DNA from 2 places in the Pseudomonas alkylphenolica genome. Region 1 is predicted to be linked to the other one. Evidence: predicted binding sites of a transcription regulator. Region 1 holds the regulator's gene; the other holds the start of a gene.
The links. The regulator FliA, encoded in region 1, starts transcription of late flagellar genes. The targets are predictions, from matches to a motif close to CTAAAGTTTNNNNNNNNNNNGCCGNTAA.

Region 1 (7,591 bases):
GTAGTGGGTTATGCAAGTTAAGCGTTTTTTCGCCGCCGATATGCGTCAGGCCATGAAGCTGGTTCGAGATGAGCTGGGGGCTGATGCCGCCATCATCGGCAACCGACGGATTGCTGGCGGTGTCGAGCTGACGGCTGCGCTGGACTACAAGCTGTCCGCCCTGGCGCCACGGGTTCCGAATGTCGAGCTCGAAGATGAACTGCGCAAGACCCAGTCGCGCATTGTCACCGCCCAGGCCGAGCTCAGTAGCCGCAGCGAAAGCGAAGACGGCAACCGCCAGCTGTTTGCAGGCTTGCCGCTGACCGCCTCCGAGCCGCTAGTCGAGACGCCTGTGGAAACGCCGGCCGCACCGGTTGCTGCAGCTGCCGCGCCGGTTGACCCGCGCTTGTTCGATGCCATGCGCTCCGAGCTCAGCGGCCTGCGCGAGTTGCTCGAAGTGCAGCTCGGTTCGCTGGCCTGGAGTCAGCTGCAGGGTAACCAGCCGCAGCAGGCCAACCTCTGGCGCCGTCTGCAGCGTATCGGTCTGTCCGGCCCGCTGGCGCATGAGCTGCTGGCGCAGATCGCCGGCATCGAAGAGCCTCGTCATGCCTGGCGCATGCTGCTCGCCCATCTGGCGCGGCGTATCGATGTGCCGGAAGTCGAGCCGATCGAAGAGGGCGGGGTGATCGCCATGGTCGGGCCGGCGGGCATGGGCAAGACCACCACCCTGGCCAAGCTGGCAGCGCGTTATGTGCTCAAGTATGGCGCGCAGAATCTGGCGCTGGTGAGCATGGACAGTTTTCGCATCGGCGCCCAGGAGCAGCTCAAGACCCTGGGGCGCATCCTCAATGTCTCGGTGACCCACGTCGATCCCGGCCAGTCTCTGGCCCAGGCGCTGGAGCCGTTGTTGCGCAAGCGCGTGGTGCTGATCGATACCGCTGGCCTGCAAGCCAGTGATCCGGCCCTGCGCATGCAGCTGGAAACCCTGGCAGGACGTGGTATTGCGTCTAAAAATTATCTGGTGCTGGCGACGACCAGCCAGAAGCAGGTGCTCACTGCCGCCTATCACAGCTACAAGCGCTGCGGGCTGGCAGGGTGCATCCTGACCAAGCTTGATGAAACGGCCTGCCTCGGCGAAGTCCTGAGCCTGGCCATCAGTCACGAATTGCCAGTGGCCTATCTTACTGATGGGCCGCGCATTCCTGACGATCTGCACCTACCGCGTCGGCACCAGCTGGTCAGCCGCGCGGTGAGTGTGCAGATGCAGGACGAGCCCAGCGAAGAGGCAATGGCCGATATGTTCGCTGATCTCTACCACAGCCCCGGCAAGCGTGTTGGCTGAGGTGATTGTGAAGACGTTGCAAAGTATCTGCATTGATGGACTGCCAGGCATTTTTCAGGTGTTGAAAGCGCAGCCGGTCATGTGGCCTCGGTCTAAGCAAGACAAGGTAATGAACAAACATGGGTAGCATGCATCCCGTACAGGTGATCGCCGTGACTGGCGGCAAAGGTGGCGTCGGCAAGACCAATGTGTCGGTGAACCTGTCATTGGCGCTGGCAGAGCTTGGCCGTCGGGTCATGCTGCTGGATGCCGACCTGGGCCTGGCCAATGTCGACGTATTGCTCGGCCTGACGCCCAAGCGCACCCTGGCCGACGTGATCGAGGGCCGCTGCGAGCTGCGCGACGTGCTGCTGCAGGGGCCGGGTGGCGTGCGCATTGTGCCCGCCGCTTCCGGCACGCAGAGCATGGTGCACCTGGCGCCTGCCCAGCATGCAGGTCTGATTCAGGCCTTCAGCGAGATCGGCGACAACCTCGATGTGCTGGTGATCGATACCGCTGCTGGTATTGGTGACTCGGTAGTCAGTTTTGTCCGCGCAGCCCAGGAAGTGCTGCTGGTGGTGTGCGACGAGCCGACCTCGATCACCGATGCCTACGCGCTGATCAAGCTGCTCAACCGCGATTACGGCATGAACCGCTTCCGGGTCCTGGCCAACATGGCGCAAAGCCCGCAGGAAGGGCGCAACCTGTTCGCCAAGTTGACCAAGGTCACTGATCGCTTCCTCGACGTCGCCCTACAATACGTCGGCGCGGTGCCTTACGACGAATGTGTGCGCAAGGCAGTGCAAAAGCAGCGAGCGGTCTATGAAGCCTTTCCGCGTTCCAAGTGCGCGCTGGCATTCAAGGCCATTGCCCAGAAGGTCGACACCTGGCCGCTGCCTGCCAACCCGCGTGGTCACCTGGAGTTTTTTGTCGAGCGCCTGGTGCAGCCGACGAGTGCGGGACCTGTGCTATGAACGCAAGCGGATACCGGATGTACAGCAACGCGTCTCGCGATGGTCAGTACGAGTTGATCGAGCGCTACGCGCCGTTGGTCAAGCGTATTGCCTATCACTTGCTGGCGCGTTTGCCGGCCAGTGTCCAGGTCGAGGATCTGATCCAGGCCGGCATGATCGGCCTGCTCGAAGTCAGCAACAAGTATGACGCGAGCAAGGGTGCCAGTTTCGAGACCTACGCCGGTATCCGTATCCGTGGGGCAATGCTTGACGAAGTACGTAAAGGGGACTGGGCACCGCGCTCGGTCCACCGTAATACCCGCATGGTCAGTGACGCGATTCGTGCAATTGAAGCAAAAACCGGCCGTGACGCTAAAGATCACGAGGTTGCTGCCGAACTTCAATTGAGTCTCGATGATTACTACGGGATTTTGAATGACACCCTGGGCAGCCGCCTGTTCAGTTTCGACGACCTGTTACAGGACGGCGAACATGAAGGCCTGCACGAGGACGGCGCCAGTGCCCAGCTCGAGCCTTCGCGCGATCTGGAAGACGAGCGTTTTCAGGCAGCCCTGGCAGATGCCATTGCCAACCTGCCTGAACGCGAGCGTCTGGTCCTGGCGCTGTACTACGACGAAGAGCTGAACCTCAAGGAAATCGGTGAGGTCCTGGGTGTCAGCGAGTCGCGCGTCAGCCAGTTGCACAGCCAGTGCGCGGCGCGTTTGCGTGGTCGCCTGGGGGAATGGCGGGCGCGTTGAACGCAGGTTCAATGCAGTCGCGAAATGTAGTGCCCGAATTGATTGAATGCGCGTTCAGCGCTGAGCGCGTTAAAGACTGCTTGGAGGTCTAATTGAACAAAGACATGAAAATCCTCATCGTCGACGACTTTTCGACGATGCGGCGGATCATCAAGAACCTGCTGCGTGACCTGGGCTTCACCAATACCCAGGAAGCCGATGACGGCAACACGGCGCTGCCGATGCTCGAAAGCGGTCATTTCGATTTTCTCGTGACCGACTGGAACATGCCGGGCATGTCCGGTATCGACCTGCTGCGCAAAGTGCGTGCCGACGAGCGCCTCAAGCACCTGCCGGTGCTGATGGTGACTGCTGAAGCCAAGCGCGAGCAGATCATCGAAGCGGCCCAGGCCGGCGTCAACGGCTATGTGGTCAAGCCGTTCACTGCCCAGGTGCTGAAAGAAAAGATCGAGAAGATCTTCGAGCGCGTCAACAGCTAAGACACGCCACGGGGGCGCTATGGAGCAAACACATTCATCGTTGGACGGCTTCGAGTCGACACTGAAGAAGCATGCCCACGAACTGGTCGACAGTCTCGAGCGGGGCAAATTCGGCGACGCGGTGCAACTGATCCATCAGCTGAACCAGACCCGTGACCGTGGCCTGTACCAGGAAGTCGGCAAGCTTACGCGTGAGCTGCACAGTGCGATCGTCAGTTTCCAGATCGATCCGCAAATGCCGCAGGCCGAGGAAGTCTCGCAGATCACCGATGCGACCGAGCGCCTGTCCTATGTGGTCAAGCTGACCGAGGGCGCGGCGAACCGGACCATGGATCTGGTCGAGGAGAGCACTCCGGTCCTCCACGAGCTGAGTGACGAAGCCCGCGATCTGCGCGCCGACTGGCAGCGCTTCTTGCGCCGCGAAGTGGCTGCGCCGGAGTTTCGCGAGCTGATGCACCGCGTCGACCGCTTCCTGGAGCGTAGTGAGGAAGGCAGCCGCAAGGTCGCCGGCCACCTCAACGACATTCTCCTGGCTCAGGACTATCAGGACCTGACCGGTCAGGTGATCAAACGTGTCACGGCACTGGTCACCGAAGTAGAAAGCAATCTGCTCAAGCTCGTGCTGATGGCCAGTCAAGTCGACCGCTTTGCCGGTATCGAACATGACCACCAGCAGCTGCGCGCTGAAAAAGATCAAGAAAAACATCCGACTCGGGGTGAAGGTCCACAGATTCATGCCGATAAACGTGAAGACGTTGTGTCCGGTCAGGACGATGTCGACGATCTGCTGTCCAGTCTGGGTTTTTAGGGAGCACGTTTAATGAGCTTCGGCGCCGATGAAGAAATCCTTCAGGATTTTCTGGTAGAAGCCGGCGAGATTCTTGAGCAACTGTCCGAGCAACTGGTCGAGCTGGAAAGCCGTCCGGATGATGCCGATCTGCTCAATGCGATCTTTCGCGGTTTTCACACTGTAAAAGGGGGCGCCGGCTTCCTCCAGCTCAACGAGCTGGTGGAGTGCTGCCACATCGCCGAAAACGTCTTCGACATCCTGCGCAAGGGTGAGCGACGTGTCGATGCCGAACTGATGGACGTGGTCCTGGAAGCCCTGGACACGGTCAACAGCATGTTCGGTCAGGTGCGCGAGCGCAGCGATATCACGCCGGCCACGCCTGAGCTGCTGGCAGCCTTGTCGCGCCTGGCTGAACCCGCCGCTGACGAGCCGGTCGCCGCACCTGAGCCGGTGCTGGAACAGGCGCCAGAAGCGCCCGCCGAAGCGGACATTACCGATACCGAATTCGAACAGCTGCTTGACTCGCTCAATGCGGTCAAGGCTGAGGCCGAAGCCCAGGTGCAGGCACCGGCTGCGGCCAGCGATGAAATCACCGATGCCGAGTTCGAGTCGCTGCTCGACCAGTTGCACGGCAAGGGCCAGTTTGCTCCTGACAGTGTCAGCGCACCTGCGCCGGTGGCGCAATCCACCCAGAGCACCAGCGACGAAATCACCGATGATGAGTTCGAGGCGTTGCTTGACCAGCTGCATGGCAAAGGCAGCTTCGCCGCCGATGCCTTGCCGGGTGCAGTAGCGCCCGCTCCAGAGCCGGCCGCTGCGGCGTCGGGCGATCATATTTCCGAGCATGAATTCGAAGCCTTGCTCGATGAGCTGCACGGCAAGGGCAAGTTCGCCGCGGACAGCGTTGCAACGGCCGCTGCGCCAGCTGCTGCGGTTGCCGCCAAGCCTGCTGCAGCGCCAGCTCCAGCTGTTGCCAAGCCTGCCGCCGCCCCCGCTGCCGCCGCACCGGCCAAAGCCGCAGCGCCAGCCCCGGCGCGCCAAGCCGCGCCAGCGGGCGACAAGGCCGCCAGCGAAACGGAAACCACCGTGCGGGTCGATACCGCGCGCCTGGACGAGATCATGAACATGGTCGGCGAACTGGTGCTGGTGCGTAACCGCCTGGTACGCCTGGGCCTGAACAGCGGCGATGAAGCCATGTCCAAGGCGGTGTCGAACCTCGACGTGGTGACCGCCGACCTGCAGACCGCGGTGATGAAAACCCGCATGCAGCCGATCAAGAAGGTCTTCGGGCGTTTCCCGCGCCTGGTTCGCGACCTGGCCCGGCAGTTGAAGAAAGAGATCAACCTGGAGCTGGTCGGTGAAGAAACCGATCTCGACAAGAACCTCGTCGAAGCCTTGGCCGACCCGTTGGTGCACTTGGTGCGCAACGCCGTCGACCATGGCATCGAAACCCCGGAAGAGCGCGAAGCGGCGGGTAAATCCCGCGGCGGCAAAGTGGTGCTGTCGGCCGAGCAGGAAGGCGATCACATCCTGCTGTCGATCTCCGATGACGGCAAGGGCATGGACGCCAACGTCCTGCGCGCGATTGCGGTCAAGCGCGGGGTGATGGACAAGGATGCTGCCGACCGCCTGAGCGAAACCGAGTGCTACAACCTGATCTTCGCCCCGGGTTTCTCGACCAAGACCGAGATCTCCGATGTCTCCGGACGCGGCGTGGGCATGGACGTGGTGAAAACCAAGATCTCCCAGCTCAACGGCTCGATCAATATCTACTCGACCAAGGGCCTGGGTTCGAAGATCGTCATCAAGGTGCCGCTGACCCTGGCGATCATGCCGACCCTGATGGTCATGCTGGGCAATCAGGCGTTCGCCTTCCCGCTGGTCAACGTCAACGAGATCTTCCACCTGGATCTGTCGCGCACCAACGTGGTCGACGGCCAGGAGGTGGTCATCGTTCGCGACAAAGCCTTGCCGCTGTTCTACCTCAAGCGCTGGCTGGTCAGTTCCGCCGCTCATGAAGAGCAACGCGAAGGGCACGTGGTGATCCTTTCGGTCGGCACCCAGCGGATCGGCTTCGTCGTCGATCAGTTGGTCGGCCAGGAAGAAGTGGTCATCAAACCGCTGGGCAAGATGCTCCAGGGCACGCCGGGCATGTCGGGCGCCACCATTACCGGTGACGGGCGCATCGCGCTGATCCTCGACGTTCCGAGCATGCTCAAGCGTTACGCCGCCCGGCGTATTTGATTCTGGTGGCGCGGCCCGCACGCCGCGCCCCCTAATGGAGTGTTTATGGCAGTCAAGGTCCTGGTGGTGGATGATTCCGGTTTCTTCCGCCGCCGAGTCTCGGAAATTCTTTCAGCGGACCCGACTATCCAGGTCGTCGGTACCGCGACCAACGGCAAGGAAGCGATCGACCAGGCACTGTCGCTCAAGCCCGATGTCATCACCATGGACTACGAAATGCCCATGATGGATGGCATCACCGCTGTACGTCACATCATGCAGCGCTGTCCGACCCCGGTGTTGATGTTCTCCTCGCTGACCCACGAAGGCGCGCGGGTGACCCTCGATGCCCTGGATGCCGGTGCTGTCGATTACCTGCCGAAAAACTTCGAAGACATCTCGCGCAACCCGGAGAAGGTCAAGCAGTTGCTGTGTGAAAAGGTCCATACCATTTCCCGCAGTAACCGCCGATCAATCAGCTATGCCGCGCCAGTGCCGCAACCGGCCAGCCATACCCAGCCGAGCGTCAGCAGCCTGGGCAGCAGCCCGGCACCACGGGCTGCGGCACCGGTACGGGCGGCGGCTTCTGCTGCCTCGCCTGCACCCAAGCGCAAGCCTTACAAACTGGTGGCCATCGGTACCTCCACCGGCGGCCCGGTGGCGCTGCAGCGGGTATTGACCCAGCTGCCAGCCAATTTTCCGGCACCGATCGTGCTGATCCAGCATATGCCCGCTGCTTTCACCAAGGCATTTGCCGAGCGCCTCGACAAACTGTGCAAGATCAGCGTCAAGGAAGCCGAAGACGGCGACATGCTGCGTCCCGGCCTGGCCTTGCTGGCCCCGGGGGGCAAGCAGATGATGATCGACGGCCGCGGTGCGGTGAAGATCCTGCCGGGTGACGAGCGCCTGAACTACAAGCCGTGTGTGGATATCACCTTCGGCTCGGCGGCCAAATCCTACGGCGACAAGGTGCTGTCGGTGGTGCTCACCGGCATGGGCGCCGATGGCCGCGAAGGTGCGCGCCTGCTCAAGCAGGGCGGCAGCACGGTCTGGGCCCAGGATGAAGCCAGCTGCGTGATCTACGGCAT
Region 2 (7,591 bases), 160 kb from region 1:
TCCTACGCGCAGGTCAAGAACAGCCCGCACCTGGAAGTCTTCCGCAAGAAAGGCATCGAAGTGCTGCTGCTGACCGATCGTATCGACGAGTGGCTGATGAGCTACCTGAGCGAATTCGACGGCAAGAACTTCGTCGACGTCGCCCGTGGCGATCTGGACCTGGGCAAGCTGGACTCCGAAGAGGACAAGAAAGCCCAGGAAGAAGTCGCCAAGGAGAAGGAAGGCCTGGTTGAGCGTCTGAAAGCCGCCTTGGGCGAAAACGTCAGCGAAGTGCGGGTATCGCACCGCCTGACCGACTCGCCAGCGATCCTGGCCATTGGTGAACAGGACCTCGGCCTGCAGATGCGCCAGATCCTCGAAGCCAGCGGGCAGAAGGTGCCGGACTCCAAGCCGATCTTCGAATTCAACCCGGGTCACCCGCTGATCGAGAAGCTGGACAACGAGCAGAGCGAAGACCGTTTCGCAGACTTCTCGCACATCCTCTTCGATCAGGCCGCACTGGCGGCAGGTGACAGCTTGAAGGACCCGGCGGCGTACGTTCGTCGCCTGAACAAGCTGCTGGTCGAATTGTCGGCTTAAGTAGACTCAGGAAAGCCCGCTTCGGCGGGCTTTTTTCATGGTGCAAGGAGGAGTGCATGAGCAAGGTTACCGTCGAATCGCTGGTCTATCATGTTGCCGGCAAAGCCTATGAGAGTCGTTTGTTCTATACCCAGGGTGCCAAGGAGCAGCCTGGTTTGCTGATGGCGCCAAACTGGATGGGGGTCGGCGAAGGCGCCGAGCGGATTGCCCGCGAGGTTGCCGCCCAGGGGTATGTGGTGCTGCTCGCCGATATCTACGGGCAGACCCTGCGACCGTCGAACATGGATGAAGCCGGTGCGGCGATGATGCCGCTGAAGAATGACCGGGTTGAGCTGCGTAAACGCATGAAAGCGGCGCTGGATCAGTTGCTGGGGCAATCGAAGGCGGTGCTGGAGCCAGCCAAGCTGGGCACCTTCGGCTTCTGCTTTGGCGGATGCTGTGCGTTGGAGTTGGCCCGTGAAGATGCACGCCTGCTGGCGGCAGTGTCTTTCCATGGCACGCTCGACACCCCGTTGCCGGCGCAGGAGGGCAAGGTCAAGGCATCGATGCTGGTATTGCACGGTGCGGCTGACCCGTTTGTGCCCAAGGAGCAATTGCCGGCCTTCGAGGCCGAGATGGACGCGGCCAAGGTCGATTGGCAATTGATCAGCTACGGTGGCGCGGTGCACTCGTTCACTGATACCGCAGCGAACATGCCGGGCAAGATGAAGTACGACGCCAAAACCTCCAAGCGCGCGTTCCGGGCGATGTATAACTTGCTGGATGATGTGTTCAAAGTCTGACAGCTTCGCGGGACAAGCCCGCTCCCACCGGGATAGCGAAAACTCTGTGGGAGCGGGCTTGCCCCGCGATCAATTTCAAGGCAACTCGATCCGCTCGCTTTCCCCCGGCACCGTCGGCCAATCACCAGCCGCCCAGCGCGCCCGGGCCTGCTCGATCAGCGCCGGATCACTGGCCACGAAGTTCCAGTTCATCCGCCGTGGCCCGTCCAGGGCTGCGCCGCCGAACAGCACCAGGCGGCTCTCACTGTCAGCATACAAACTCATTTCCTCGCCTTCGGGTAATACCACCAGGCTGTGGGGCTCGACGGTTTCGTCGTTGAGGCTCACTTCACCGTCCATTACATACAGTGCGCGCTCGGCATGCTCATTGGGGATGGTCAGGGTAGTCGCAGCCTGCATCTGCACCAGGGCATAGAGGGTCGGCGACAGCACCGGCACCGGAGACATCAGGCAGAAGCCGCTACCGGCAATCATACGGATGTTCACGCCCAGACTATCGCTGACCGGCAGGGTTGCAGCCGGGTGGTGGCTGTAATGTCCGGGCCCCTGTTCCTTGTCTTTGGGAGACGCCAGCCAGACTTGCAGGCCATGCAGGCGTGAACCCTTTTCCAGCAGGTCTGCCGGCGTGCGCTCGACATGGGCAATGGCGCTACCCGCGGTCATCCAGCTGACGTCCCCGGCCTTGACCCGTTGATCCGAGCCAAGGCTGTCCTTGTGCAGGATCTCGCCTTCGAACAGGTAGGTGAGGGTAGAAAGGCCGATATGTGGATGTTGGCGAATGTTCACGCCATTGCCGGCGGTGTAATCGGTTTCGAGCATGTGATCGAAGAACACGAACGGTCCGACACTGCGACATTGTGCCGACGGCAGGGGGCGCAGGATCGGTTGGCCTTCGACGGATTCGGCGCGAGGGCGGATGACCAGGGGATGGCTCACGGTGGGCTCCAGGCCGGGGATGATGAGCTTGAGCATAACCTGTTACAGGCAGCGTCTGAACTGCACTGCGGCTTGACCGGTCTACCCTGTCTGAATCGCCAACAAGGAATACACAATGTTTGCCAGAAGTCTGGGCTGGATCGTGTTGCTGGGGTTGACCCTGCAAAGCGTGCAGGCGCGGGAGTACCGCTACAGCGATGCACACCTGCACTACGTAGACTTCTTTCAGGAAAGCGAAGGCATGGATGCATTGCTCGAGGCCATGGACCAGGCGCGTATCGATCAGTCGATGATCTCCGGTGTGGCGGTGGCGAAAAAATGGCACGAGGATGAACCCAAACGCCCGCGCTATTACGCCGGTGACGATGCCGATGCCTATTGGTACAGCGCCACCGATATCTACGTCGCCGCTGCATTGGAAAAACTCGAACCCAGGCAGCGTCAGCGCTTTCATCCGTTCCTGACCGGCTTCAACCCGGTGGACAAGAATGCAGTGGCGCATATCGAGCGGATGCTCGACCTGTACCCCGGGCTCTGGCAGGGCATTGGTGAAGTCTTTACCCGGCATGACGATCTGACGGCGCTGACCAGCGGCGATACGCCACGGGCCAACAACGAAGCCATGACCCGTATCTATCATCTGGCGGCCGAGCAGGACCTGCCGGTGTTGATCCATTCCAACATCACCTCCAAGCGTGAGCGCAATCCACTGTACCTGGCCGAAATCGAAGAGCCGTTGCGCAATCATCCGCACACCCGCTTCATCTGGGCGCATGCCGGCAGCAGCATGGAAATCCACCGTCACCAGACCCGGCTGGATTTCCTCCTGCCGACCCTGTCGCGTCTGCTCGAGTCCTATCCCAACGTGTACATCGATCTGTCCTGGAGCGTCCTGCAGCCTTATCTGCTGGACGAGCAGGGCAAACCCAGGGCTGAGTGGCTGGCGCTGGTCAAACGCTTCCCGGAGCGCTTCATGCTCGGCTCTGACGTGGTCGGACGGTTCGACAGCCTGGGTGAGCAGTTGCACGGCTTCGACCCTTTCCTCGATGCCTTGCCAGCGGATGTGGCGCAGAAGGTTGCGCGGGACAATTTTCTCGCGGTATTGCCGAAACAACGCTAGGGACGCCGCTGTCGGATGTGCAGTTGTCATCAGTCTGTCATGCCAGCGTCATAGCCTGCCGCCATCAATCCTGATGGAGTGCATCATGTTTTTCAGTCGTTTCAGTGCGGTGTGCGGGCTTTTGCTGGTCAGTGGCCTGGCCGGTGCAGAGGTCCGGGTCGAAGGCCCGATTGAATATGGCCTGTTTGAAACCCGTCACCAGAATTTTCAGCCCGGTGAGCGGGTGCTGACCCAGAGCAACCAGACTATCCAGTCCACCGACCAGATTCCGGCGCGCCTGGGCAGCAAGTTTGGCATGCGTTACCGTCTGGAAGGCAAAGTGGCGGACGACACGCCGCTGACCCTGTTGTACTTCACCCCTGGGGTGCGCACGCCGGATGGCAAACGCCACGACAAATTCGAAGTGGTGCAGAAGCTGGTGCCTGGGGCGGCCCAGGATGTCATGGCTTACGAGTTCACTGAAAACCACGAAGTAGTGCCGGGGCAATGGCATTTCATGGTCTTTCAGGGTGACCGTCTGCTCGCCGAGCAGCGTTTTACCGTGCGCTGAGCAGAGTGCGCCTGCCGTCGCGATGAGCAGGCATTTTGATATCATGTTTTCGTCTAAGGCAAATCTTCCACGGCCCGATATCGTCTAGAGCAAGGGACAGCTGCATCCTTGTGCAGCGCTTTTGGAGGGAGCCGGAAGATGAACTTGAGAAGCATGAATATCGCGCCCAGGGCGGGCCTGGGCTTCGGTTTGGTGGCCTTGCTGGTGCTTGCCTTGGGGGTTTTCGCCCTAATGCAGATGACCAGCATGCGCCAGCAGTCCGAGCAGGTCGACAGCAACTGGTTGCCCAGTGTCGTCGCAGTGGGGCAGATGACCCAGGACACTCTGCGCATTCGCGCCCTGACCCTGCGCTTGCTGATCAATCGCGACCCGCAGTCGCTGCAGCAGAACAAGGCGCGCATCGAGGACATCAAGGCCGGCCTGAGCAAGGCGCAACAGCAGTATCAGGCGCTGATTGTCCTGCCGGAAGAGCAATCGCTGTTCGATCGCTATTTGAAGATCGAGCAGCAGTACATGGGGTTGCAGGCTCAGGTGACCCAGTTGTCGCTGCAGGGCCAGGTCGATGCCGCGACCGCCGTGGTCAACGGCGAAATGAACCAGCTGGCCGACCAGCTCACTGCCACGCTCAACGAACTGATTGCGCTCAATAACCTCCACGCCAACAAGGCTACCGACCTGGCCGCAGCCGTGTACAACAACGCTCGGGTCTGGGTGATCGCGCTTTTGCTCGGCGCGTTGCTGATGACCGTTATCCTGGCGCTGACCCTGACCCGCAGTATCGTTCGCCCTTTGGCCCAGTCACTGCAGGTGGCCGAGATAGTGGCAACCGGCGACCTGACCCCGCAGATTGCCGTGCACGGGGCGGACGAACCGGCGCGGCTGTTGGCGGCGCTCAAGCAGATGCAGCAAAGCTTGCGCGAGACCATCGGGAGAATTTCCGATTCCTCCAGTCAGTTGGCCTCGGCCTCCGAGGAGCTCAGCGCCGTGACCGAAGATGCCACGCGCGGCTTGATGCAGCAGAGCCAGGAGATCGAGCAGGCGGCTACGGCGGTCAATCAGATGACCACGGCGGTGGAGGAGGTGGCGAGCAATGCGGTGGCCACCTCCGAAGCATCGCGCGAATCAGACCGCATTGCCCGCCAGGGTCGGGAGCAGGTGCGTCTGACCGTGGTTTCGATCGAGTCGCTGGCGGCAGGCGTGACCTCCAATGCCGAGGAGGTTGGCCAACTGGCGCAACAGGTGCACGGAATAACCAAAGTGCTGGATGTAATCGGTGCCATTGCCGAGCAGACCAACCTGCTGGCCCTCAATGCCGCGATCGAAGCGGCCCGGGCCGGGGATGCCGGGCGTGGTTTTGCCGTGGTGGCGGATGAGGTGCGGGCCTTGGCGCATCGCACGCAACAGTCGACCCGGGAAATCGAGCAGATGATTCATGGTATCCAGCAAGGCACTGAGCGCGCGGTGGAGGGCATGCAGCAGAGCAACGAGCGTGCCCAAAGTACCCTGGAAGGCGCACATGCCGCGGGGGCGGCGCTGGAAGAGATTGCCGCGGCGATCAGCCTGATCAACGAGCGCAATCTGGTGATCGCCAGCGCATCCGAGCAGCAGGCACAAGTGGCGCGCGAGGTGGATCGCAACCTGACCAATATCCGCGATCTGGCGTTGCAGACCTCGGCGGGGGCCAATCAGACCAATGCGGCGAGTCAGGCGTTGTCGCAGTTGGCGATTGATTTGAATGGCTTGGTAGGGCGTTTTTCGGTGTGAGTTATCGCGGGGCAAGCCCGCTCCCACAGAGTACGCCAGTGGGAGCGGGCTTGCCCCGCGATACATAAACAAAAACGCCCCGACGAGTCGGGGCGTTTCAGCATAAGGGGCTAGCCCTTACTTGCCTTCCCAGCGCTTGAGCACCAGGGTGGCGTTGGTGCCGCCGAAACCGAAGCTGTTGCTCATCACGGTGTCGATCTTGGCATTTTCGCGGGTTTCGCGCAGAACCGGCAGGTCAGCCACTTCTGGATCCAGCTCGTCGATGTTGGCGGAACCGGCAATGAAGTTGCCTTCCATCATCAGCATGCAGTAGATCGCTTCATGAACGCCGGCGGCGCCCAGGGAGTGACCGGACAGGCTCTTGGTCGAGCTGATGGCTGGTGCCTTGTCGCCGAACACTTCGCGTACACCCTTCATTTCGGCAACGTCGCCAACCGGCGTCGAGGTGCCGTGGGTGTTCAGGTAGTCGATCGGGGTGTCGACGGTGGACAGCGCCTGCTGCATGCAGCGGATGGCACCTTCGCCGCTTGGGGCAACCATGTCGTAGCCATCGGAGGTCGCGCCGTAGCCGACGATCTCGGCGTAGATTTTCGCGCCGCGGGCCAGAGCGTGCTCCAGTTCCTCGACTACAACCATACCGCCACCACCGGCGATGACGAAACCGTCACGGTCGGCGTCGTAGGCACGGGAGGCCTTTTCCGGGGTGTCGTTGCGCTTGCTGGACAGCGCGCCCATGGCGTCGAACAGGAACGACTGGCTCCAATGCTCTTCTTCACCACCACCGGCGAAGACGATGTCCTGCTTGCCCATCTGGATCTGCTCCATCGCGGTACCGATGCAGTGTGCACTGGTGGCGCAAGCGGAGGCGATGGAGTAGTTCAGGCCCTTGATCTTGAACGGGGTGGCCAGGCACGCCGAAACGGTGCTGCTCATGGTCCGGGTGACGCGGTACGGGCCAACGCGCTTGACGCCTTTTTCGCGCAGGATGTCCAGCGCTTCCATCTGGTTCAGGGTCGAGGCGCCGCCGGAACCTGCGATCAGGCCGGTACGCGGGTTCGACACTTGCTCTTCGGTCAGGCCCGAATCCTTGATCGCGTCGGCCATGGCCAGATAGGCGTAGGCGGCAGCGTGACCAACGAAACGGAAGATCTTGCGGTCGATCAGTTCTTCGAGGTTGAGGTCAATGGAGCCGGAAACCTGGCTACGCAGACCCATTTCGGCATATTCCGGGTTGAATCGGATGCCAGGGCGGCTTGCACGCAGGTTGGCGGAGACGGTCTCTTTGTCATTGCCCAGGCACGAAACGATGCCCAGACCAGTGATAACGACGCGGCGCATGCGGATAACCCTTAGAAGTTGTCAGTGGAGGTGAATACGCCGACCCGAAGGCCTTCGGCGGTGTAGATCTCACGGCCGTCGACGCTGACCGAGCCATCGGCGATGGCCATGTTCAGCTTGCCCTTGAGGACGCGCTTGATATGAATGTTGTAAGTGACTTTCTGAGCGGTCGGCAGGACCTGGCCGAAGAATTTCACTTCGCCCGAACCCAAGGCGCGGCCACGGCCTGGCAGGCCTTGCCAGCCGAGGAAGAAGCCAACCAGCTGCCACATGGCGTCCAGGCCCAGGCAGCCCGGCATTACCGGATCACCTTCGAAATGGCAGGCGAAGAACCACAGGTCTGGATTGATATCCAGCTCGGCGACCAATTCACCTTTGCCGTACTTGCCGCCTTCCTGGCTGATGTGGGTGATACGATCCACCATCAGCATATTCGGGGCGGGCAGTTGCGCGTTACCTGGGCCGAACAGCTCACCGCGACTGCAGCGCAGCAGGTCTTCCCGAGTAAAGGCGTTTTGTTTG

Region 2: PSAKL28_RS18055 (methyl-accepting chemotaxis protein) is a predicted target of FliA. The motif match lies at 4,021-4,048, and genes of this name have one in related genera.

What each region holds. Positions count from the first base shown of each region.
Region 1 is NZ_CP009048.1:4,094,461-4,102,051, reverse strand. Features, by position in the region: gene flhF (flagellar biosynthesis GTPase FlhF) at 11-1,321, shown strand; gene fleN (flagellar synthesis regulator FleN) at 1,441-2,274, shown strand; gene fliA (RNA polymerase sigma factor FliA) at 2,271-3,011, shown strand; gene PSAKL28_RS18750 (chemotaxis response regulator CheY) at 3,116-3,490, shown strand; gene PSAKL28_RS18745 (protein phosphatase CheZ) at 3,510-4,298, shown strand; gene PSAKL28_RS18740 (chemotaxis protein CheA) at 4,311-6,524, shown strand; gene PSAKL28_RS18735 (protein-glutamate methylesterase/protein-glutamine glutaminase) at 6,570-7,591, shown strand, end outside.
Region 2 is NZ_CP009048.1:3,935,359-3,942,949, reverse strand. Features, by position in the region: gene htpG (molecular chaperone HtpG) at 1-579, shown strand, start outside; gene PSAKL28_RS18075 (dienelactone hydrolase family protein) at 636-1,361, shown strand; gene PSAKL28_RS18070 (pirin family protein) at 1,437-2,297, opposite strand; gene PSAKL28_RS18065 (amidohydrolase family protein) at 2,413-3,417, shown strand; gene PSAKL28_RS18060 (DUF3859 domain-containing protein) at 3,503-3,967, shown strand; gene PSAKL28_RS18055 (methyl-accepting chemotaxis protein) at 4,106-5,731, shown strand; gene fabB (beta-ketoacyl-ACP synthase I) at 5,849-7,069, opposite strand; gene fabA (3-hydroxyacyl-[acyl-carrier-protein] dehydratase FabA) at 7,081-7,591, opposite strand, start outside.